One region of the Streptomyces sp. NPDC000348 genome, then DNA from elsewhere that is predicted to be linked to it. Evidence: riboswitches for the same ligand, from Rfam matches in the RefSeq annotation. Region 1 holds a riboswitch; the other holds the start of a gene.
What was found. Region 1 has a riboswitch for thiamine pyrophosphate ahead of ACFY3N_RS34160 (thiamine ABC transporter substrate binding subunit). Riboswitches for the same ligand answer to the same signal wherever they lie in the genome.
Positions count from the first base shown of each region.

Region 2: another riboswitch for thiamine pyrophosphate. It lies ahead of thiO (glycine oxidase ThiO); the one in region 1 lies ahead of ACFY3N_RS34160 (thiamine ABC transporter substrate binding subunit).

Region 1 is NZ_JBIAZD010000028.1:15,068-26,978, forward strand. It holds gene ACFY3N_RS34145 (LAETG motif-containing sortase-dependent surface protein) at 128-835, shown strand; gene ACFY3N_RS34150 (ABC transporter ATP-binding protein) at 900-1,934, opposite strand; gene ACFY3N_RS34155 (ABC transporter permease) at 1,935-3,536, opposite strand; gene ACFY3N_RS34160 (thiamine ABC transporter substrate binding subunit) at 3,584-4,666, opposite strand; TPP riboswitch at 4,747-4,852, opposite strand; gene rlmN (23S rRNA (adenine(2503)-C(2))-methyltransferase RlmN) at 4,877-5,983, opposite strand; gene ACFY3N_RS34170 (phosphatidate cytidylyltransferase) at 6,295-7,419, opposite strand; gene frr (ribosome recycling factor) at 7,419-7,976, opposite strand; gene pyrH (UMP kinase) at 8,097-8,855, opposite strand; gene tsf (translation elongation factor Ts) at 9,047-9,883, opposite strand; gene rpsB (30S ribosomal protein S2) at 10,041-10,931, opposite strand; gene ACFY3N_RS34195 (M23 family metallopeptidase) at 11,214-11,885, shown strand; gene ACFY3N_RS34200 (TetR/AcrR family transcriptional regulator) at 11,839-11,911, opposite strand, start outside.
Region 2 is NZ_JBIAZD010000005.1:60,734-72,644, forward strand. It holds gene ACFY3N_RS12065 (anthranilate synthase family protein) at 1-874, opposite strand, end outside; gene ACFY3N_RS12070 (trp operon leader peptide) at 980-1,036, opposite strand; gene ACFY3N_RS12075 (class II 3-deoxy-7-phosphoheptulonate synthase) at 1,133-2,485, shown strand; gene ACFY3N_RS12080 (bacterioferritin-associated ferredoxin) at 2,628-2,864, shown strand; gene bfr (bacterioferritin) at 2,871-3,389, opposite strand; gene ACFY3N_RS12090 (sulfite oxidase-like oxidoreductase) at 3,576-4,223, shown strand; gene ACFY3N_RS12095 (deoxyribonuclease IV) at 4,237-5,115, opposite strand; gene pknB (Stk1 family PASTA domain-containing Ser/Thr kinase) at 5,150-7,111, opposite strand; gene ACFY3N_RS12105 (thiazole synthase) at 7,398-8,192, opposite strand; gene thiS (sulfur carrier protein ThiS) at 8,195-8,395, opposite strand; gene thiO (glycine oxidase ThiO) at 8,392-9,558, opposite strand; TPP riboswitch at 9,556-9,667, opposite strand; gene ACFY3N_RS12120 (hypothetical protein) at 9,719-10,114, shown strand; gene ACFY3N_RS12125 (NAD(P)/FAD-dependent oxidoreductase) at 10,143-11,384, shown strand; gene ACFY3N_RS12130 (Rv2175c family DNA-binding protein) at 11,461-11,826, shown strand.

The sequences.
Region 1 (11,911 bases):
CACTGTAGGCATATGCGTTGACACTACTTATGCGGCGCTTATAGACCTGGGAGCTACATGGGAGTGCTGATGCTCCGTCAACACTCCCTCAACCCCCCGCATTTGCGCATTCCCGTAAAGGACAAACGTGGCAGTTCTGTCCGTATCACGCCGCACCGTCGCGCGCTCCGTGCGCGCCCTCGGTGTCGTCTCCGCGTCCGCCGCTCTCGCGATCGGTGTCGCCGGCAACGCGGTGGCCTGCAACATCAACGAGTTCTCGGCCGCCGCCAAGTGCGACGGTGACAAGGGCGTCATCACCGTCACCGACGTGGACCCGGCCGGCGTCGCCGCCACCATCACCGTGTTCCTGCAGAACAACGGCGCCGACATCAAGAAGGTCGGCGAGCAGGTGGTCAAGGGCTCCCGTGAGGGCACCACCATCACCTTCGAGGAGGACTGGAAGCCGAACGCCGAGTACCGCGTCCACGTCGACGCGAAGCCCTACGTCGACGAGGACATCAAGCCGAATCTGGTCACCCCGGGGACGGCCTGCACGACGGAGGAAGAGGAGCCCCCGGCCGAGGAGGAGCCCACCCCGACCCCGTCGGAATCCTCCTCCACCCCGGCCGAGGAGACCGGCACGCCGACCCCGTCGGCGCCGGAGAGCGAGAGCACCCCTCCGGCGGACACCGCGAGCAACGCGCCGTCCCCGGCCGGCGGTGAGTCGAACCTCGCCGAGACCGGTGCCAACTCCAACACCGGTCTGATCGCCGGCGTCGCGGCCGCCCTGGTCGTGGCCGGCGGTGGCGCGGTCTTCTTCGGCATGCGCCGTCGCGGGGCGAACAGCGAGCGCTGACGCCTCCCGCACGCAGTGGCGGCCCGTCCCCTCCCGGGGGCGGGCCGCTTCCGTCGCCGGCCCCTCAGCCGGACGTCGCCCGCTCCAGCACGGCGATCTCCGCCGCGTCGAACTCCACGCCGACCTCGTCCCCGGCGTCCGGCGCGTCCCTGAGCGCGCAGGCCGCCTCCAGGCGGGGCGCGTCCTCGGGCTGGAGGCGGACGGCGACGTGCGTGCCGCGGAAGGTGCGCCCGGCCACCGTGCAGCGCAGGCCCTCGCCGGCCGGGACCAGGCGGACACCGGCGGGCCGGACGAGTAGCGTCCGCTCGCCCTGCGGGGCGTCCTCCGGCACCGGCACCTTGCCCCACGGTGTCACGGCGACCCCGTCCGCGACCGTCGCCCCGACGACGTTCTCGAAGCCGAGGAAGCGGGCCACGAACGCGTCGGCCGGACGCCGCCACACCTCGAGTGGCGTACCGGACTGGGCGATCCGCCCGTCCCGCATCACCACCACCCGGTCCGCCAGCGCGAACGCCTCGCCCTGGTCGTGGGTCACGGCGAGCACCGTGGTGCCCAGCCGGCCGAACAGCTCGCGCAGTTCGACGACCAGCCGTTCCCGCAGCGAGCGGTCGAGCTGTCCGAGCGGCTCGTCGAGCATCAGCAGGCGGGGGCGCGGCGCGAGGGCGCGGGCGAGCGCTACGCGCTGCTGCTCACCGCCGGACAGCGCGGCCACGGCACGTCCGGCCGCCCCCGGCAGCCCCACCAGGTCCAGCAACTCCCTCACACGATCGGCTTGTTCGGTGCGTGACGCGCCGTGCATCCGCAGCCCGAAGGCCACGTTGCCGCCCACGTCCCGCTGCGGGAAGAGCTGGTGGTCCTGGAACATCAGCCCGACCCCGCGCCTGTGCGCCGGCACGCCCGCCTGGTCGTGTCCGTCGAGCCGGATCCGTCCGGAGTCGAGGGGCTGCAGTCCGGCCACCGCCCGCAGCAGCGTCGACTTTCCGCTGCCGCTGGGACCGAGCACGCACACGATCTCGTGCTCCGCGACCTCCAGGTCGACGGCGTCCAGCACCGCCCGCCCGCCGAAACGGACGGTCGCGGCCCGAAGGCTCAGCAGCATCTAGAACTCCCCGGTCCGGTCGGTCCGCAGCCGCTCCAGCACGAGCAGCGCCACCGCGCACACGATCATCAGAATCGTCGACAGGGCCATCGCCTGGCCGTAGTTGAGGTCCCCGGGCCGCCCCAGGAGCCGCGCCACCGCCACCGGCAGCGTCGGATTGTCCGGCCGCGCGATGAACACGGTCGCCCCGAACTCCCCGAGCGACACCGCGAAGGCGAACCCGGCCGCGACCAGCAGCGCCCGCCGCACCAACGGCAGGTCCACCTCCCGCCACGCCCGCCACGGCGACGCCCCGAGCACCGCCGCCGCCTCCCGCAGCCGTACGTCCACGGCCCGCAGCACCGGCAGCATGGTCCGCACCACGAAGGGGACGCCGACCAGCGCCTGGGCGAGCGGGACCAGGATCCAGGAGGCACGGAGGTCCAGCGGCGGCTCGTCGAGGGCGATCAGGAAACCGAAGCCGACGGTCACCGCGGACACCCCGAGCGGCAGCATCAGCAGCGCGTCGAACCCGCGCACCAGCCGTCCCGCGTCCCGCCGGGTCAGCGCCACGGCGGCGAGAGAGCCGATCACGACGGCGATGGCGGTGGCGGCGACGGCGTACCGCAGCGAGTTGCCGACCGCCTCGATCGGCGCGACCAGGAACACTCCCCCGTCGTCATGGGTCAGCTGCCGGTAGTAGCCGAGGCCGGCGGCGCCGAAGGAGCGTTCCACCAGCACGGCGAGCGGCAGCAGGATCAGTACGGCGACGGTCGCGACGACTCCGCCCAGCAGCGCCCACTGCCCGGCACCGCGCGGCCGGCGCGCGGTCACCGAGGCGTCCACCAGCCGCAGCGCGGTCTCCCGGCGCCGTACGGTCCAGGCGTGCAGGGCGAGGATCACGCCCACGGCGACGAACTGGATCATCGTCAGGACGGCGGCCGTGGACAGGTCGAAGATCTCGGAGGTCTGCCGGTAGATCTCCACTTCGAGGGTGGAGAAGGTGGGCCCGCCGAGGATCTGGACCACGCCGAAGGAGGTGAAGGTGAACAGGAAGACCATCAGCGCGGCGGCGGCCACGGCGGGCGCGAGCGCGGGCAGGGTGACGGACCTCCAGGCCGCGAACCGCGAGGCGCCGAGCATCCGCGCGGCCTCCTCCTGCCGCGGGTCGAGCTGGGACCAGAGTCCGCCCACGGTGCGTACGACGACGGCGTAGTTGAAGAAGACGTGCGCGAGCAGGATCGCCCACACGGTGGTGTCCAGCCGCAGGCCCCACAGCTCGTCGAGGAGTCCGCCGCGTCCGACGAGCGCCATGAACGCCGTACCGACGACGACCGTCGGCAGCACGAACGGCACGGTCGCCACGGCCCGCAGCACCTGCTTGCCGGGGAAGTCGAAGCGGGCGAAGACATACGCGCCGGGCAGGGCGGCCAGCAGGGTGAGGGCGGTGGAGACGAGGGCCTGCCAGGCGGTGAACCACAGGACCTGCCGGACGTCGGACTGCGCCAGTACGTCCCCGATCCGCCCGAGGTGCCAGGTCCCGTCGGCCTTCAGTCCGCGCGCGACGATCGCGGTGACGGGATAGGCGAAGAAGACGGCGAAGAACGCGACGGGCACGGCCATCAGGCCGAGCCGCGCCGCGCTCCCGCGCCGCCTCGCCGCGGCTCGCGTCACTTCAGTACGAGCGAGGTCCACGACTTGACCCACTGGTCACGGTTGTCGGCGATCTTCGCCGGGTCCATGGTCTCCGGGTCCTTCGCCCGCGGCCCGAACTTCGCGAAGTCCTCGGGCACCCGGGCGCCCTCCAGCACCGGGTAGACGAACATGTTGAGCGGCATGTCCTCCTGGAAGGTCTTGCTGATCAGGAAGTCGAGCAGCGCCTTGCCGCCCTCGGGGTTCCCGGCGTTGCTCAGCAGCCCCGCGTACTCGACCTGGCGGAAGCAGGTGCCCTCGGCGACGCCGGTGGGCGCGTTGTCCGGCTTCGGATCGGCGTAGATGACCTCGGCCGGCGGCGAGGAGGCGTACGACACCACCAGCGGCCGGTCGGCCTTGGCCTTCCTGCCGCCCGCCGAGCCGGAGAACTCCTCGTTGTAGGCCTGCTCCCAGCCGTCGACCACCTTGACGCCGTTGGCCCTGAGCTTCTTCCAGTAGTCCGGCCAGCCCTCGTCGCCGTACTTCGCGGCCGTCCCGAGCAGGAAGCCGAGGCCGGGCGAGGAGGTGGAGGCGTTCTCGACGACGAGGAGGTCCTTGTACGCGGGCTTGACCAGGTCGTCGAGGCTCTTGGGCGGGGTCAGCCCGTGCTCGCCGAACCACGCCTTGTCGTAGTTGACGCAGATGTCGCCGGTGTCGACGGGGGTGACCCGGTGCTTGTCCCGGTCCACGCGGAACTCGGCCGGGATCAGGTCGGAGCCCTTCGCCTCGTACGGCTGGAACAGCCCGTTGTCGAGGGCACGGGAGAGCAGGGTGTTGTCGACGCCGAAGAAGACGTCGCCCTGCGGGTTGTCCTTGGTCAGGACGGCCTTGTTCACGGCCTGCCCGGCGTCGCCGTCCTCGAGGACCTTGAGCTTGTATCCGGACTGCTTCTCGAAGGCGGCGACGACGTCCTTCGAGACGGCCCACGAGTTGTGGCTGACGAGGGTCACGGTCCTGGACCCGTCACCGCCCGCGTCGTCGCCGTCGGACGATCCGCACGCGGACAGGGCGACCAGCCCCAGCCCGACGGCCAGGACCGTGACCTTCTTGGTGATGCCCACTTGATTCCTCCTGGAGTGACCAGGAAGAGACGCGGCCCTGCCCGGGATCCCCGTGAGGGTTCCCGGGCAGGGCGCAACAGCTCGAGTGATGACCGATCTCCCTACCCAGAATGACCTGGGCGAGGTTCGGAGGGTCTGCGGCCGGTGCCGCACTCTCAGCGCTGTGGCGCTCCCCTGTCGGAATATGAAGATGTGCTTACGCGAGTCACATTACCGCTCGCTCGCGGCGAGCTGACCACACGCCCCGTCGATCTCCTGTCCACGGGTGTCCCGGATCGTCACCGGCACACCGTGCGCGGCGATCGCCTCCACGAACGCCTTCTCGTCCTCGGGGCGGGAGGCGGTCCACTGGGAGCCGGGCGTGGGGTTGAGCGGGATCAGGTTGACGTGTACCGGCCGGCCCTTGAGCATCCGTCCGAGCCGGTCACCACGCCAGGCCTGGTCGTTGATGTCCCGGATGAGGGCGTACTCGATGGACAGGCGCCGCCCGGACTTGGCCGCGTACTCGAACCCGGCGTCGAGCACCTCGCGCACCTTCCACCGCGTGTTCACGGGGACGAGGGTGTCCCGCAGTTCGTCGTCGGGGGCGTGCAGCGAGATGGCGAGGCGGCACTTGAAGCCCTCGTCGGAGAACCGGTGGATCGCCGGGACGAGACCGACGGTGGACACGGTGATCCCGCGCTGCGACAGCCCGAGCCCGTCCGGCTCGGGGTCGGTGAGGCGGCGGACGGCCCCGACGACCCGGTTGTAGTTGGCGAGCGGCTCGCCCATGCCCATGAACACGATGTTGCTCAGCCGCGCCGGGCCTCCGGGCACCTCGCCGTCCCTGAGCGCCCGCATCCCGTCCACGATCTGGTGCACGATCTCGGCGGTCGACAGGTTCCGGTCCAGCCCGGCCTGCCCGGTCGCGCAGAACGGGCAGTTCATGCCGCAGCCCGCCTGGGAGCTGATGCACATGGTCACCCGGTCCGGGTAACGCATCAGCACGGACTCGACGAGCGTCCCGTCGAACAGCTTCCACAGCGTCTTGCGGGTGGTGCCCTGGTCGGTCGACAGATGCCGTACGACCGTCATCAGCTCGGGGAGCAGCGCTTCCTGGAGCTTGCCGCGCGAGCCCGCGGGGATGTCGGTCCACTGCTCCGGGTCGTGCGCGTACCGCGCGAAGTAGTGCTGCGAGAGCTGCTTGGCGCGGAACGGCTTCTCACCGGCCGCGGCGACCGCCTCCTTGCGCTCGGCGGGCGTGAGATCGGCGAGGTGCCGCGGCGGCTTCTTGGCTCCGCGCGGCGCGACAAAGGTGAGTTCTCCGGGCTTGGGCATGGTCCTACCAGTGTCGCAGATCCACACGGGTGGCCCGGCCGGGCTCGGAACGGGCCGGCGGTCACCACGAAGAGGGGGGAGAACCGGTCCTCGTGCGGTGCCACGGGCCGCAGTGACGGTGTGGCCGGCGGCGGCCCTTCCGGTCGGGGAGTGCCCCGCACCGCCGGCAGGGCGGGCCGCCGTGGTGCCTGCCGTCGCCGCCCGGCCCCGCGTGTGCCGTGAGGATGAGAAGAGGACCGTCACCGCACCGGACAGCGGCCGGGCCCCCGTCCGGAGAGGACGGGGGCCCGGTCCGGCCACGCGGGTGCGGGTCAGCCGGAGCCGACGAAGAGCACCAGCAGCAGCCACACCACCGGTGCCGTCGGCAGCAGGGAGTCCAGGCGGTCCATGATGCCGCCGTGGCCGGGAAGCAGTGTGCCCATGTCCTTGATGCCCAGGTCGCGTTTGATCATGGACTCGCCGAGGTCGCCCAGGGTGGCGCTGGCCGCGACCGCGAGGCCCAGGAGCAGGCCCTGCCACCAGCTGCCGTCGTCGATCAGGAACTGCATGCACAGCGCGCCGACGACCATCGCGAAGGCCACCGCGCCCAGCAGGCCCTCACGGGTCTTGCCGGGACTGATGCGCGGGGCGAGCTTGGTCCTGCCGAAGCGCCAGCCGACCGCGTACGCGCCGGTGTCGCTGACGACCGTCAGCAGCAGGAAGGTCAGGACGCGCCACGGACCGTCGTCGGCGGTGAGCATCATCGCGACGAAGGTCGCCAGGAAGGGGACGTAGAACACCGCGAAGACGCCCGCCGTGACGTCCTTGAGGTAGCCCTCGGGCCGCGCCGCCATGCGCCAGAGCAGCACCGCCAGCGCGGTGAGCGCCGTGGCCACCCACGCGCCCTCGGCCCCTCGGGCGTACCCGGCGACGACCATGGCCGCACCGCCCAGCGCGAGCGGTACCAGGGGCGCCTTGATGCCCTTGCGCTCCCGCAGCCGCGACGTGAGCTCCCACAGCCCCACCATCACGGCGACGGCGACCACGCCGACGAAGACGGCCTTGACGACGAACAGCGACGCGACGATCACCACGCCGAGTCCGACGCCGACGCCTATCGCGGCGCCGAGGTCCCGCCCCGCGCTCTTCTTCTGCGGTGCGGGTGCCGGCTGCGGGGCGTCGGGCATGGGCTCCGGATTCTGCGGCACCTCCCCCGGAAGGGGTCGGACCCGCGTCGGCTCGTCTCGGAACAAGGGGCCGCTCAGCCGAGCGGCCCCCCGGTCCACATCCTGGTCTCCGCCGTGTTCGGGTACGTCGGGCACGATGGGCATGGGACGCGTCTGCTGCGCGTTGTGCGCATCGTACGCGGGGCCCGCCGGAGCGGCTCCCCAGCCTTGCCCGTGGTCGGACGGCCCCCAGTACCCGGTCTGCGGCGTCCCCCAGGAAGAGTCGTTCATCAGACCTCGAGCAGCTCCGCTTCCTTGTGCTTCAGGAGCTCGTCCACCTGGGCGACGTACTTCGCGGTGGTGTCGTCGAGCTCCTTCTCCGCACGGCGGCCCTCGTCCTCGCCGACCTCGCCGTCCTTGATCAGCTTGTCGATGGCGTCCTTGGCCTTGCGGCGCACGGAGCGGATGGAGACCTTGGCGTCCTCACCCTTGCCCTTGGCGACCTTGATGTAGTCGCGGCGGCGCTCCTCGGTGAGCTCGGGGAACACCACCCTGATGATGTTGCCGTCGTTGCTCGGGTTGACGCCCAGGTCGGAGTCGCGGATCGCCTGCTCGATGTTGCGCAGCGCGCTCTTGTCGAACGGGGTCACCACGGCCATGCGCGGCTCGGGCACGGAGAACGAGGCCAGCTGGTTGATCGGCGTCGGCGCGCCGTAGTAGTCGGCCACGATCTTGTTGAACATCGCCGGGTGCGCACGGCCGGTGCGGATCGCGGCGAAGTCCTCCTTGGCGACCACGACGGCCTTCTCCATCTTCTCCTCGGCCTCGAGGAGGGTCTCTTCGATCACCACTTGCTCCTGCGTGTCTTGAGTAGGCCCGGCCGCGGTTCCGGTGAGGGGCGGCGGCCGGCTGCGTCGCGTCTTCTTCCTGCACGGTTCCCGACCGGCAGGACATTGTCCATCCCCCGGTCAGTTGCGGCCGGCTTGGTCGCCCACCAGCGTGCCGATCTTCTCACCCTTGACGGCGCGGGCGATATTGCCCTCCTTCAGAAGCTCGAAGACGACGATCGGGAGGCTGTTGTCACGGCAGAGCGTGACGGCCGTGGCGTCGGCGACCTTCAGGTCCCGGGTGATGACCTCGCCGTAGCCGAGCGCGTCGAACTTCACGGCGTCCGGGTTGGTCTTCGGGTCGGAGTCGTAGACGCCGTCCACACCGTTCTTGCCCATGAGCAGCGCCTCGGCGTCGATCTCCAGGGCGCGCTGGGCGGCGGTGGTGTCGGTGGAGAAGTACGGCATGCCCATTCCGGCGCCGAAGATGACCACACGGCCCTTCTCCAGGTGCCGTACGGCGCGCAGCGGGATGTAGGGCTCGGCGACCTGCCCCATGGTGATGGCGGTCTGCACGCGGCAGTCGACGCCCTCCTTCTCCAGGAAGTCCTGGAGGGCGAGGCAGTTCATCACGGTGCCGAGCATGCCCATGTAGTCGGAGCGGGCGCGGTCCATGCCGCGCACCTGGAGCTCGGCGCCGCGGAAGAAGTTGCCGCCGCCGATGACGATCGCGATCTGCGCGCCGTCCCGGACGACGGCCGCGATCTCACGTGCGATGGCGTGCACCACGTCGGGGTCGACGCCCAGGCCCCCGCCGCCGGAGAAGGCCTCTCCGGACAGCTTCAGCAGAAACCGGCCGCGTACTTTGCCGTCGTCGCTCTTCTCAGCCTTGGTGGTCATCGTCGGTTCCCGCCTCTTTCACGTGTTGCACATACGAAGAAGGCCATTGCCGGTGGGGAGTGGTTCGCATCCCATGCGGCAATGGCCTCCTCGTCAGATCTGCTGTCGTCCGGCACGCGCGCGTGCGTGGACGCGTGTCCGAACGACTGCTGTCGACCCTATCGGGGTCGCGCGCCCGTCGCGGTACGGACTCAGATGCCGACCTTGATGCGCGTGAAGCGCTTCAGGGTGACACCGGCCTCGTCCAGGACCTTCTGGACGGACTTCTTGTTGTCCAGCGCGTAGGGCTGGCCGAGCAGCGTGGCGTCCTTGAAGAAGCCGTTGAGGCGACCCTCGACGATCTTCGGCAGGGCGGCCTCGGGCTTGCCCTCGGCGCGGGTGGTCTCCTCGGCGACACGGCGCTCGGACTCGACGACCTCGGCCGGCACGTCCTCCTTGGAGAGGTACTTCGGCGCGAAGGCGGCGATGTGCTGGGCGACGCCCTTGGCGATCTCGGCATTCGGCTTGTCGAACTCGACCAGGACACCGATCTGCGGGGGCAGGTCGGGCATGGTGCGGTGCATGTACGCCGTCACGTAGCCGTCGGCGAACTGGGCGAAGCGGTCCAGGACGATCTTCTCGCCCAGGTTGGCGTTGGCCTCGTCCACGAACGCCTGGACGGTCTTGCCGGCCTCGATCTCGGAGGCGAGCAGCGCCTCGATGTCGGCCGGGGAGGTCTTGACGACGTGCTCGGCGATGGCGGTGGCCACGGCCTGGAACTTGTCGCCCTTGGCGACGAAGTCCGTCTCGCACTTCAGCTCGACGAGGACGCCGGAGGAGTTGTCGTCGGCGATGATCGAGACCACGGCGCCGTTCTCGGCGGAGCGGCCCTCACGCTTGGCGACGCCCTTCTGGCCCTTGATGCGGAGCGCCTCGACGGCCTTCTCCACGTTGCCCTCGGCCTCGTCCAGCGCCTTCTTGCAGTCCATCATGCCGGCGCCGGTGAGCTCCCGGAGCTTCTTGACGTCGGCGGCGGTGTAGTTCGCCATGAGTCTGTGAATCTTTCTCGAAGTCTGGAGGTTCGGAGATCCGCGGGGTCAGGGACCTGCGCGGGAGCAGGTGCCCGGCACGCCGCCGACCTACGGGTGAACGGCGGGAGCGGAGGTGATGTCACCGCTCCCGCCGTCATCGGCTCTGACGGGGCGGTCAGGCCTGCTCGGCCTCGGCGGCCGGGGCGGCCTCGGCGGCCTGCTCGGCCTCGGCGGCGGGGGCCTCAGCCGGCTTCTCGGCCTCGTCGGCGGCCGGAGCGGCCTCCTCGGCCTTCTTCTCGCCCGCGAGCAGGTCGCGCTCCCACTCGGCCAGCGGCTCGCCGGCGGCCTTCTCGCCCTTGCCGGCCTCGGCGACGCCGGAGCGGGACATCAGGCCCTCGGCGACGGCGTCGGCGATCACGCGGGTGAGCAGGGTGACGGAGCGGATCGCGTCGTCGTTGCCCGGGATCTTGTAGTCGACCTCGTCGGGGTCGCAGTTGGTGTCGAGGATGGCGACGACCGGGATGTTGAGCTTCCGGGCCTCGCCGACCGCGATGTGCTCCTTCTTGGTGTCCACGATCCAGACGGCGCTGGGCACCTTCTGCATCTCGCGGATACCGCCGAGGGTCTTCTCCAGCTTGGCCTTCTCGCGGGAGAGGACCAGCAGCTCCTTCTTGGTGAGGCCGGAGGCGGCCACGTCCTCGAAGTCGATCTGCTCGAGCTCCTTGAGGCGCTGCAGACGCTTGTAGACGGTCGAGAAGTTGGTGAGCATGCCGCCCAGCCAGCGCTGGTTGACGTAGGGCATGCCGACACGGGAGGCCTGCTCGGCGATGGCCTCCTGCGCCTGCTTCTTCGTGCCGACGAACATGACCGTGCCGCCGTGGGCGACGGTCTCCTTGACGAACTCGTAGGCGCGGTCGATGTACGACAGCGACTGGAGCAGGTCGATGATGTAGATGCCGTTGCGCTCGGTGAAGATGAAGCGCTTCATCTTCGGGTTCCAGCGACGGGTCTGGTGACCGAAGTGGACGCCGCTCTCCAGCAGCTCCCGCATCGTGACGACGGCCATGGCCGTATCTCCTTGAATTTCTCGGTTGTGCCGCGGATGCCGGACGGCTCCCGCGCCTGACGCCCGCGACGCGCCGTTGCCACGAAGGACCGAGGGGCGCTGACATCCGGGTTCCGGCCGTGACCGGTCCTGATGTCGGGGCGTGCGAAGTCGACCCGGTGGCCCGGGTCGCCACCAGAAGTGTACGGGACCCGCGGGGCCCCGGGTGACGCCGCTGTCCACAAACGGCCGGCGGTCCACAGGTCCGGGCGGTGATCACGGATCTCCGGAAGGCTCTGCGGCATGCGAAAGAGTGCCTTCACGAGGGCGTGTACGCGACTGGTCCTTCTGGTGGTCCTGACCCTGGCGGCGCTGTCGGCCCCGCCTCCGCCGGGCCTGTCGACGGCGGGGGCGAGGACGCCGGCGGGCGGGGACCCCGGGACGCCGGCCGTCGGGCGGGCGTGGCCGGTGGGGGTACGGCCGCGGGTGCCGCGCGGCTGGGAGCCGCCGGCCACGGTGTACGGGCGCGGGCACCGGGGCGTGGACCTGGCGGCCCCGCCGGGGACACCGGTACGGGCCGTGGCGGCGGGCCGGATCTCCTTCGCGGGCCGGGTGGCCGGAAAGGGCGTCGTCTCGGTGCGCCTCACCGGCACGGGCGACCCCCCGTTGCGCACCACCTACGAACCGGTCCGCGCATCGGTGTCCGAGGGCGACGAGGTGACGGCGGGCGAGGTGATCGGCACGGTGGCCCCCACGGGCTCCCACTGCACGGCCCCGTGCGTCCACTGGGGCCTGCTGAGGGGGGACACCTACCTGGATCCGCTCACCCTGCTGCCCCCGTGGCTCCTGCGCGGGGGCCCGTCGAGACTGCTGCCGGTGCTGGGGGTGCCGGTGCCGGAGCGAGGCCCCGGGACCGGGAACGCGCCCGTCAGCCCCGTACGCCGCGGAGTGCCATGGAGACCGCCGCCTCCGTGACCGCGTCCGGGTGTTCCGCCGCGCCC
Region 2 (11,911 bases), on a different contig from region 1:
TCTGCACCGGCGACCCGGTGACGGTCGCCGCGAACATGGTCTCCCTCAGCACCTCGCGCACGTCCAGCGAGGAGCGGCCGCGCAGCTCGTACTCGGTGTGCGCGAGGTGCGCCATCTCCTTCAGCCGGGGCCCGACCACGACCCCGCCCATGTCGCCGACGGTGCACATCATCTTGAGCTCCTCGTCGACGACCATCGACAGCTCCTCGATCTCCTTGCCGTCGGCGAGGAACTCCAGCAGGTGCTCGGGGGTCGGCCCCCCGGCCGGATAGCGGTAGGTGCCGCTGATCGGGTTCATCACGACCGTCCCGCCCGACGCCCGCACGTGCACCTCGGGGCTCGCCCCGACCAGCGTCCGGTCCCCGGTGTGGACGACGAACGTCCAGTACGCCCCCCGCTCGCCCTCGAGGAGGCGCCGGAAGAGACTCAGGGCGTCGGCCCGCCCGAACCCGGGGATCCCGCCCTCGTACGTCCGCCGGATCACGAAGTTGGCGCCCTCGCCCCGCCCGATCTCCTCGTCGAGGACCCGCCCGACGATCCGCGCGTACTCCTCGTCGCCGACGTCGAAGCCGCCGCCCTCCACCCGGACCTCGTGCGCGGGGAGCCGGTCGAGGGCCTCGGCGAGCGGGATCTCGTACCGCTCCTCGGGCGTCAGCACCAGCAGCGGGGTGCCGTCGTCGCGGACGTCGAAGCCCCGCTCGCGGATCTGCCGGAAGGGGACGACCGCCAGGCCCTCGTCGGGCAGGTCGGCCAGGCGGTCACGGGTGCCGACCGGGCCGATCAGCAGCTCGACCACGTCGTGATCGCGGCCCGGCGTGCGGCGGTGCAGCAGGGCGAAGGGGCGTGCGTCGTGCGGGAGCCGTGCCAGGTCCATGGGGTGTCCCTCGTTTCGTCGCTGTCGTGAGCGTGAGGGACGACCCCGGGAAACGCCGAAGGCCGCCCCTCGGGCGGCCTTCGCGAAGTCTGTGCGTACGCGCAGTCAGTGGGCCGCCGGAGAAGCGGGCCACCACCAAGTCTGGATCGAGTGCGCGAACATGCGACGCACCCTACCCCATGTCCACGGAACGTATTACGTGTCTCACTTTCTGGGCACGGCCCGGAGGCCGCGGGAGCACCCCGTAGTGTTGAGGGCGTGACCGTGAACGCTAAGTCCAGCGCGAGCGCTGGCAACACCTGGCGAGACCTTCCCGCGGCGCAGCAGCCCGAGTACCCCGATGCCGAGGCTCTGCGCGATGTGATCGCGGACCTCGAGTCGTATCCGCCGCTCGTCTTCGCGGGCGAGTGCGACCAGCTGCGCGCCCGGATGGCGTCCGTCGCCAAGGGAGAGGCGTTCCTCCTCCAGGGCGGCGACTGCGCCGAGGCCTTCGACGCCGTGTCCGCCGACCACATCCGCAACAAGCTGAAGACGCTGCTCCAGATGGGCGCCGTGCTGACGTACGCCGCCTCGGTGCCGGTCGTGAAGGTCGGCCGGATCGCCGGCCAGTACTCCAAGCCGCGCTCCAAGCCGACCGAGACCCGCGACGGGGTGACGCTGCCGACCTACCGGGGCGACTCCGTCAACGGGTTCGACTTCACCGAAGAGGCCCGGATCCCGGACCCCGAGCGGCTGAAGCGCATGTACCACGCCTCGGCGTCCACGCTGAACCTGGTGCGCGCCTTCACCACCGGCGGCTACGCCGACCTGCGCCAGGTGCACGCCTGGAACCAGGACTTCGTGAAGTCGTCCCCCTCCGGCCAGCGCTACGAGCAGCTCGCCCGGGAGATCGACAACGCGCTGAACTTCATGCGGGCCTGCGGCACCGACCCGGAGGAGTTCAAGACCGTCGAGTTCTTCTCCTCGCACGAGGCGCTGCTGCTCGACTACGAGTCGGCGCTCACCCGTGTCGACTCGCGCACCGGGCAGCTGTACGACGTCTCCGGGCACATGGTGTGGATCGGTGAGCGCACCCGGCAGCTGGACCACGCGCACATCGAGTTCGCCTCGAGGATCCGCAACCCGATCGGCATCAAGCTCGGCCCGGCCACCACGGCCGAGGAGGCGCTGCAGTACATCGAGCGCCTCGACCCCGAGCGCGAGCCCGGCCGGCTGACCTTCATCGTCCGGATGGGCGCGGACAAGATCCGCGACAAGCTCCCCGAGCTGGTCGAGAAGGTCACCGCGTCCGGCGCCACCGTGGCCTGGGTGACCGACCCGATGCACGGCAACACCTTCGAGGCGGCCTCCGGCCACAAGACCCGCCGCTTCGACGACGTGCTCGACGAGGTCAAGGGCTTCTTCGAGGTCCACAAGGAGCTCGGCACCCACCCGGGCGGCATCCACGTGGAGCTCACCGGCGACGACGTCACCGAGTGCGTGGGCGGCGGCGACGAGATCTTCGTCGACGATCTGCACCAGCGCTACGAGACGGCCTGCGACCCGCGGCTCAACCGCAGTCAGTCGCTGGACCTGGCGTTCCTCGTCGCGGAGATGTACCGCGACCAGTAGCCGGTGACCCGGCCGAGGGGTGGGGCGCGTATCACATCGGATCGCGCCCCACCCCTCTTCTGTGCATTTCGGGCGACAGGTAAGGTTAGGTTAGCCTCACCGATCAGGGGTCGGGACGGCTCGGCCCAGTGTCTTTCGGGAGGTGAACCGCGTGTTCGTCTGCAGTTGCTTCGGGGTGACCGAGGAACAGGTGAGGAGTCACGCGGACGCCGGAGCCTGCACGCCCCGGCAGATCGCCTCCGCCTGCAAGGCCGGCACCGACTGCGGCGGCTGTGTACGGCGCATCCAGGCACTGCTCGGCCGCGGCTCCTGCCCGCGCCGGCAGCTGATGGACCAGGGCGAACCGCCGCTCACGGCGACGGTTCCGGAAGCGGCCTGAGCCCGGCTACCGCGTGGAGAAGCCGCTCGTTCCCGGACCCGAGGCGTCGGGCTGGGACTGTTCGACGACCGTCGACAGGTACAGCGACTCGCCCAGTTTCTCGATCAGGTCCAGCTGGGTGTCCAGGTAGTCGATGTGGTGCTCCTCGTCGGCCAGGATCGCCTCGAAGATGTTGGCCGACGTGATGTCGCCCTTGGTGCGCATGACCTCCACTCCGCGGCGCAGCCGGTCGATCGCCTCGAGCTCGACCTCCCGGTCCGCCTGGAACATCTCGGTCACGGTCTGCCCGACCCGGACGTGGAACAGCCGCTGGTAGTTCGGCAGGCCGTCGAGCAGCAGGATGCGGTCGGTGAGCACCTCGGCGTGACGCATCTCGTCGAAGGACTCCGCACGCGTGTACTCGGCGAGTTTCGCCCAGCCCTTGTGGTCCTGCAGCTTCGAGTGCAGGAAGTACTGGTTGATCGCCGTGAGCTCGGCGGTCAGCTGCTCGTTCAGGAATTCGATGACCTCGGGGTCGCCCTGCATCGCATGGGCTCCTTCCGCGCGGGGGGGAACTGGCGGGTTGGAGCGCATGATTGCACCGGCAGAGAAGATCGTCCAGTAAGTATGGACTTAGTAAGTAAGTCCATGTTCGGTAAGTTGTGTACCTGTTTGACCGAATCTGTCGAGCCCGGTTCAGGGGCATCGCCACCGGTCTGTCAGGATGGAGACATGGGTCAGCCGGCGGAACGCGAATCGGGGGAGCGCGCATCAGGAGGAGCGGCGCGGTTCGGGCTCCCGCCGGGGCAGCGACTGCAGAAGGGCTGGCCGGTCACGCACTACGGGCCGGTCCCCAAGTTCCGGCCCGAGCGCTGGGAGTTCCGGGTCTTCGGCGCCACCGCCGACGGTGAGAAGCACTGCTGGAGCCACGAGGAGTTCACGGCCCTGCCGTACACCACCGTCGAGGCCGATCTGCACTGCGTCACCAAGTTCAGCATGGTCGGCGCCGAGTGGGGCGGGATCCCGGCGCGCACCATCGTGGACATCGCCCCGCCCGCGCCGGACGTCACCCATGTGATGGTCTGGGCGGAGTACGGATTCAGCTCCAACCTCCGGCTGGCCGACTTCACCTCCGGGCGCACCCTCTTCGCCACCCACAAGGACGGCGAGCTGCTCACCGCCGAGCACGGCTTCCCGCTGCGGCTGATCGTCCCCCACCTGTACGCATGGAAGGGCCCCAAATGGGTGCGCGGCGTGGAGTACATGACCGCCGACCGCCGGGGCTTCTGGGAGGAGCGCGGCTACCACAACGTCGGCGACCCCTGGAAGGAGCAGCGCTACTCCTACCAGGAGGAGCCCGGGGACGGCCCCGAGCTCTGACCGCCGTACGGTCTCAGGAGTCCCGCAGCTTCTTCAGCCGCTCCACGTCCGCGGCGTGCCCCTCCTTGCCGCCGGGCGTCTCGATGACCAGCGGCACGCCCTCGGTCGCCGGGTGCGTCATCAGCGTCCGGAACGGGTCCTCGCCGATGTGCCCGGCGCCGATGTTCGCGTGCCGGTCCTTGTGCGCGCCGACCACGTCCAGGGAGTCGTTGGCGTGGATCAGCTTCAGCCGGCCCTCGCCGACGGTGTCCACCAGCAGGTCCAGCGTCCGGTGCATCCCGTCCGGCCCGGTCAGGTCGTGGCCGGCCGCGAAGATGTGGCAGGTGTCCAGGCAGACGCCCAGCTTCGGATGGGCGTCCAGCGCCTCGAAGTACGGCCCGAAGTCCCAGGTCCGTGAGCACAGCGAGGCGCCCTGTCCCGCCGTCGACTCCAGCAGCAGGAACGGGTCGTCGTCATGGGTGAGCTCGTCGAGCAGCGGCAGCATGCGCTCCCGTACCTGCCGCAGCGCCACCGGTCGCTCCCGCCCGCCGGTCGCGCTGCCCGTGTGCACCACCACGCCCAGCGCGCCGATCTCCCGGCCGCGCCGCAGCGAGTGCCGCAGCGACTCCACGGAGCGGTCGACGGTCGCCTCGGTGTGGGACCCGAAGTTGATCAGGTACGGGGCGTGCACGTACGCCGGGATCGATCCGTCCGCGCAGGCCGCGCGGAACGCCTCGTCCTGTCCGGGGTTGCCGGCCGGGGTGGCCCAGCCGCGCGGATTGGCGACGAAGACCTGCACCGCCTCGGCGTTCAGCTCACGGGCGTAGGACAGGCCGACGGAGTGCAGGCCGCCGGCCACGGGCACATGGCCGCCGACCGGGTTGCGGGCGGGGCCGGACAGGTGACTCTTCACCCGTCAAGGGTGCCACGCGCACCGGCCCCGTCCGTCAGCGGATCTCGATGGTTATCGTCGAGCCCTTGGGCGCGGTGTCCCCGCCGTCCACGGACTGGCCCTTGACGGTGTCGCCGAACAGTCCGAGCAGCCCGCGGTCCTCGTCCACCTCGAACCCGGCGTCCTTCAGCCTCTTCCTGGCCTCGTCCACGCCGTCCCCGATCACGTCCGGCACCTCGATCATCTCCGGGCCCTTGGACAGCGTCAGCGTCACGGTGTCGCCCTCGACGGCCTGCCGCCCCGCGCCCGGGGTCTGCCGGGCCACCTGGCCGGCGTCGTGCTCGGAGTTGACCCGCCCGGCGGCGATCCTCACCTTGAGACCGGCCTCCTCCAGTGCCGCGCGGGCGTCCTCGGCGTCGTCGCCGGTCACGTCCGGCACGTCCACCGGGCTGCCCTTGCTCACGGTCAGCGCCACCGCCGAGCCCGCGCGGACCTCGGTGCCCTTGCCCGGCTCCGTGGAGATCACCGCGCCCCGGCCCACGGTCCCGCTGAACTCCCGGGTGACCATGCCCGGCTCCAGGCCGTCGTCCTTCAGCAGGTCCCGCGCCTTGTCCAGCGGGTAGCCGTCGAGGTCGGGCACCCGCACGGTCTGCGGGCCCTTGGAGAGAGTCAGTGACACCGGGTCGTTGCCGCGGATGCGGGCTCCCGCCTTCGGGTCGGTGCTGATCACCGTGCCCCGCTCCACGGTGTCGCTGTACGCCTCCTTCACCTGGCCGGTGTCCAGCCCGGCGTCCGTCAGCCGGGCCCGGGCCTCCTGCTCGGTCTTCCCCAGCAGCGGCGGGACCTTGGTGAACTGGCCGGAGTTGATGTACCAGATGCCCGTGCCGGCTCCGAGGACCAGGAGCACGGCCACCACGATCGCCGTCGGCCCGCGCCGCAGCGCCGTCCGGCGCCGGGGCGGCAGCGGCGGCGGGGACCGGAACCGGCTGGTGCGGTGCACGGGGTCCGCGGCCCCGTCCCCGTCGACGGGCAGCGGGCGGGACGGGGGTCCCCCCGCGCGGGCCAGGTCGAGCGTGGGGGACGTCGGCGAGCGCGGGATGACGCTCGTACGGTCCTCGGCGTTGTCGTGCTCCGGCGCCAGCGCCCGCGGCGGCACGGCGTCGAGCTGCTCGGCGGTGAGCCGGCCGCGCCCCGCGCGGACCTGGGCGAGCAGCGCCACCGCGTCGTGCGGACGGATCCCGGGGTCGCGCGCGGTCGCCGAGGCGACCAGCTCGTCCAGCTCGTACGCCATGCCGGGCACGGCGGCCGACGGGGCCGGCACGTCGTCGTGCAGGTGCTTGTAGAGCACGATCGCGGGGGAGTCGCCGTCGTGCGGCTTCCCGCCGGTCAGCATCTCGTACAGCAGGATGCCGCAGGCGTAGACGTCCACGCGGGGGTCGGCGCTGCCGCTCTCGATCTGCTCCGGGGCCAGGTACGAGACCGTGCCCAGCACGGTGCCCGTGGTGTTCGTCACCGAGTCCACGGCGCGGACCAGCCCGAAGTCGGCGACCTTGACCCGGCCGTCGTCCCCTATCAGCACGTTCTCGGGCTTCATGTCGCGGTGCACGAACCCGGCCCGGTGCGCGGCGCCGAGCGCGGCCAGCACCGGCTCCAGGATGTCCAGCGCGGCGCGCGGCTGGAGCGCCCCGCGCTCGCGCAGCACGTCGCGCAGGGTGCAGCCGGCGATGTACTCCATCGCCAGATAGACGTACCCCCCGTCGGTGCCCTGGTCGAAGACCTGCACCACGTTCGGGTGGGCCAGCCGGGCGACCGACTTCGCCTCGCGTATGAACCGCTCGACGAACGAGCCGTCGGCCGCGAGGGAGGGGTGCATCACCTTGAGCGCGAGGATGCGGTCCAGACGGGTGTCCACGGCCCGGTAGACCGTGGCCATCCCGCCGACCGCTATCCGCGCCTCGACGCGATACCGGCCGTCGAGCAGCTGCCCGACCAGAGGGTCCTGAAGGGTCGTGTCCACGCACCGAGTCTACGAGCCCCCACCGACACGCCCGCCCCGTTCGTCCCCCGTTGCAGCGGACCTGTGACGTGCGGATCGCGTCACCGCGGGCAATCGTGCCCCCCAGTGCCTCAAGGGCCTGGGAGGTACCCCCAGGGCGGCACGGGTGGGCGGTGGGGGTACCTCCCGCTCATGGGGTCCCCCCGCTCGAGCGAAGCCGGGAGCGGGGGAGCAGCCGGGAGCGGGGAGGCACCCTGTGAGCGCCGGCGAGCGGAACCCGCCCCCGCTCAGCCCCGGCAAGCAGCGCCTAGAAAGCAGGCCGCTCCGGATCCAGCACGGCCATGCCCTCCGCGGGAGACGACGCCTCGGCGAACCACCGCCGGGGAATCCGCCCGGCCCGCCGCGCCAGCCGCCCCGCCTCCACCGCGCACCGCATCGCGGAAGCCATCAGCACCGGTTCCTGCGCCCGGGTGACCGCCGACGCCAGCATCACCCCCGCGCACCCCAGCTCCATCGCCAGCGCAGCGTCGGACGCGGTCCCCGCACCGGCGTCCAGGATCACCGGCACACCGGCCCGCTCCACGATCAACTCGAAGTTGTGCGGATTCCGGATCCCCAGCCCCGACCCGATCGGCGACCCCAGCGGCATGATCGCCGCACACCCGGCCTCCTCCAGCTTCCGCGCCAGCACCGGATCGTCGTTCGTGTACGGCAGCACCGTGAACCCGTCGTCGACCAGCGTCTCCGCCGCGTCCAGCAGCTCGACCGGGTCCGGCAGCAGGGTCCGCTCGTCGGCGATGACCTCCAGCTTGACCAGATCCGTGCCGAGCGCCTCCCGCGCGAGACGCGCGGTGAGCACGGCCTCCCCGGCGGTGAAGCACCCCGCGGTGTTCGGCAGCACCCGGATGCCCAGCTTCTCCAGCACCGACAGCACGGACCCGCGCACCGAGGGGTCCACCCGCCGCATCGCGACGGTCGTCAGCTCCGTCCCGGACGCCACCAGCGCCCGCTCCAGCACGTCGAGGCTCGGCGCCCCGCCGGTGCCCATGATCAGGCGGGACGTGAAGGACGTACCGCCGAGGAGAAACGGATCGTCGGCCATGCTCAGCCTCCCTGGACGGCGGTCAGGACTTCCACGCGGTCACCCTCACGCAGGGGTGTGGCGGGCCACTGCGCGCGCGGGACGACGGTTTCGTTGAGGGCTGCGGCCACCCCCGAGGGCGCCGTGGTGAGCGACCTCACGACGAGGTCGAGAGCCGTGCCGGGCGCGAACTCCCGGCGCTCCCCGTTGACCGAGACGTTCATGCGGGCTGCTCCGTGCGGACGGCGGCGCCGAAGCGCCGCGGGGTGAACGGACGGGCCACCTCCGGCAGGGCGCCGGTGGTGAGGGCCTCCGCCATGGCGTCGCCGGTGACCGGCGTCAGCAGGACGCCGTTGCGGTAGTGGCCGGTGGCGAGCAGCAGCCCCTCGAGACCGGTCGGGCCGAGCAGCGGCGCGTTGTCGGGGGAGCCGGGGCGCAGTCCGGCCCGGGTCTCGGTCAGCGGCAGCTCGGTGATGCCGGGGACCAGCTCGTGGGCGTCGCGCAGCAGCTCGTACACGCCGCCCGCGGTCACGGTGGTGTCCCAGCCCAGCTCCTCGCTGGTCGCCCCGATCACCAGCTCGCCGTTCTCGCGCGGCACCAGGTAGACGTGGCCGCCGCGCACCACGGCCCGCACGGTCCGGCTCAGGAAGGGACCGTGCCGCGCGGGCATCGCCAGCCGCATCACCTGCCCCTTCACGGGGCGCACGGGCGGCAGCACGTCCTCCGGGACGCCCGCGAGCCGCCCGCTGAGGCTGCCCGCGGCGAGCACCACCTGTCCGGCGCCCAGCCCGGTGCCGTCGGCCGTGACGACGCCCGTCGCCCGGTCCCCGGCGACCGTGAGCCGCTCGGCCCACGCGCGGTGGACGGTCACACCCGCGCGCTCACAGGCGGTGAGCAGCGCGGCCGCCAGCCGCCGGGGGTCGATCTGGTGGTCGCCGTCCACCCGCAGACCACCGCGCACCCCCGGCGCGAGCATCGGCTCCAGGCGCCGGCACTCCCGCCCGGACAGCCACTGCGAGTCCAGCCCCGATCGCTGCTGCAGCGCGTGCAGTTCCCGCAGGTGGGCGCGGTCGTCGGCGTCCAGCGCCACGGCGAGCGTGCCGCACGCGCGGTAGCCGAGGTCGTGGCCGGTCAGCTCGGTCAGCTCGGCCGCGAAGCCCGGATAGCGCCGCGCGGAGGCGAGGTTCAGACCGAGCAGGGTCTCCTCGCCGTAGTGCAGTTCCGTGACGGCGGCCAGCATCCCGGCGGCCACCCGGGCGGCGCCGCCGCCCGGCTCGGGGTCCACCACGGCCGTGACCAGACCGCGCTGCGCGGCCCGCCAGGCCGTGACCAGACCGATGATTCCGCCCCCGACGACGAGGACGTCCGAGGTGAGCGTGGGCGACATGGGCGTTCGGCCCCTCCCTTCGCCGGCATGACCCGGATCAGGTTCGTACGGTCGGAGGCCGCCAGCCTCCCTCTCAGCCCGGTGCGTCCGGGCTCCCGCGAGTGCTTGTACGTTGGCCACCCTAGCCCCAGGCACATCGCACTCGTAAGGGAGCCTCACCGTGGCCCGCCCGCCCGTCACCCGCCACCACCCTCAACCGGGGGACTCCGCCCCGCCCCGTAGATCGCTCGACGGACTCGTCCTCGCCCCCGTGGCCGACCAGGCTCCCGGCCAGGTCGGCACCCGCACCCGCTTCGTCTACCACGAGCGGGACGGCGAGGTCTGGGCCGAGTACGCGGGCGGCGACGTCGTCCGCGGGCACCTGGTGGGCACCCGCGCGGGGGACCGGCTGGACTTCCGGTACGTGCAGCTGAAGCGGGACGGCACCACCTCCTCGGGGCACTGTGTGTCGACGGTCGTGGAACTGCCCGACGGACGGGTGCGGCTGGAGGAGAGCTGGGAGTGGGAGTCGCAGCCGGGCAGCGGGACGAGCGTGGTGGAGCAGCTCGACCGGTGAGGCCGCGTCAGGTGTCTAAGGTGATCGGGTGAGCGAGCAGACGCAGCAACCGGTACGGTCCGAGCCGCGGCGGGTGGTGGTGGCGGGCGCGGGCATGGCCGGCGTGCAGACCGCCCTCGCCCTGCGGGAGCAGGGCTTCGACGGCACCGTGATCCTGATCGGCGCGGAACCCCACCAGCCGTACGACAGGCCGCCGTTGTCCAAGGCGGTGCTGCTCGGCAAAGCCGAGGACTCCGCCTTCGACGTCGACTTCGAGGACGCCGGCGTCGAACTGCGGCTCGGCTGCGAAGTGCTCGGCCTGCGCCCCGCCGACCACGAGCTGGACACGGAGGCCGGGCCCGTCCCGTACGACGTCCTGGTGGTCGCCACCGGCGCGGAACCGGTCCGGCTGCCGGGCACGGAGGGCGTGCCCGGCGTGCATCTGCTGCGCACCCTGGACGACGCCGCGCGGCTGCGGCCGGTGCTCGCGCGGCAGCACGACGTCGTGGTGGTCGGCGCCGGCTGGATCGGCGCGGAGTTCGCCACGGCGGCCCGCGAGGCGGGCTGCGCGGTCACCGTCGTGGAGGCCGAGGAGCGGCCGCTCGTCGGGGCGCTGCCCGCCGAGGTGGCCGCCCCGATGGCCGCCTGGTACGCGGAGGCCGGCGTCACGCTGCGCACCCGCGCGCGCGTGGAGCGCGTCGAGCCCGGCGCGGTGGTCCTGGACGACGGCACGCGGCTGCCCGCGGGCGCCGTGGTCGTCGGCATCGGGGCCCGGCCCGCCACCGCCTGGCTGGCGGGCTCCGGCATCGGGCTCGGGGCGCACGGGGAGGTCCTCGCCGACCGTCATCTGGCGACCTCCCTGCCGGACGTGTACGCGGTCGGCGACTGCGCGTCCTTCCCCTCCGGGCGCTACGGCGAGCGCCTGCTGGTCCACCACTGGGACAACGCCCTCCAGGGGCCGCGCACGGTCGCCGTGAACATCCTCGGCGCGGCCACCGGCCGGGAGCCGGCGGTCTACGACCCGGTGCCGTACTTCTGGTCCGAGCAGTTCGGGCGCTTCGTGCAGTACGCGGGGCACCACGCGGACGCCGACCGGACGGTGTGGCGCGGGGACCCCGCCGAGGCGGCGTGGAGCGTCTGCTGGCTGCGGGGGTCCCGCCCGGTCGCGCTGCTCGCGGTGGGGCGGCCCCGGGACATGGCGCAGGGGCGCAGGCTGATCGAGGCGGGCACGATGATGGACGCGGAGCTGCTGGCGGACCCGGCGCGGCCCCTGAAGTCGGCGACGGCGTGAGGCCCCGGCCCGGCGCGTCCGCCCAGGTGGGCGGGGCTGACTTCCGACTGTCGGTGGCAGATGGCAGGCTTGTCCCGTGACCGAGATTGACGCAAAGATCGATGCTCTCGTCCCCGCCTGGCTCACCCTCCCCGACATCGCCGAGATGCTCGGCGTCGAGGTGACGCGCGTCCGGCAGCTGGTCAAGGAGGGCCAGCTCATCGCCGTGCGCCGGGGTGAGAACCGCGCGCTGCACGTGCCCGCCGCCTTCATCGACGGGGACAAGGTCGTCAAGGGCCTGACCGGGACCCTGACGCTCCTGCGGGACGACGGCTTCACGGTCGAAGAGATGCTGGAATGGCTTTTCACCCCCGACCCCACCCTGCCGGGCACGCCCGCGCAGGCGCTCGGCGAGAACCGCGGCACGGAGGTGAAGCGCCGGGCCCAGGCACTCGCGGTCTGACCCGGACCCGGCCGTCCCTCCACCAGGACACCACCGGCCGGGGCGCGAGCCCCGGCCGCGGGGAACCGTGCCGGCGCGGCGGCAT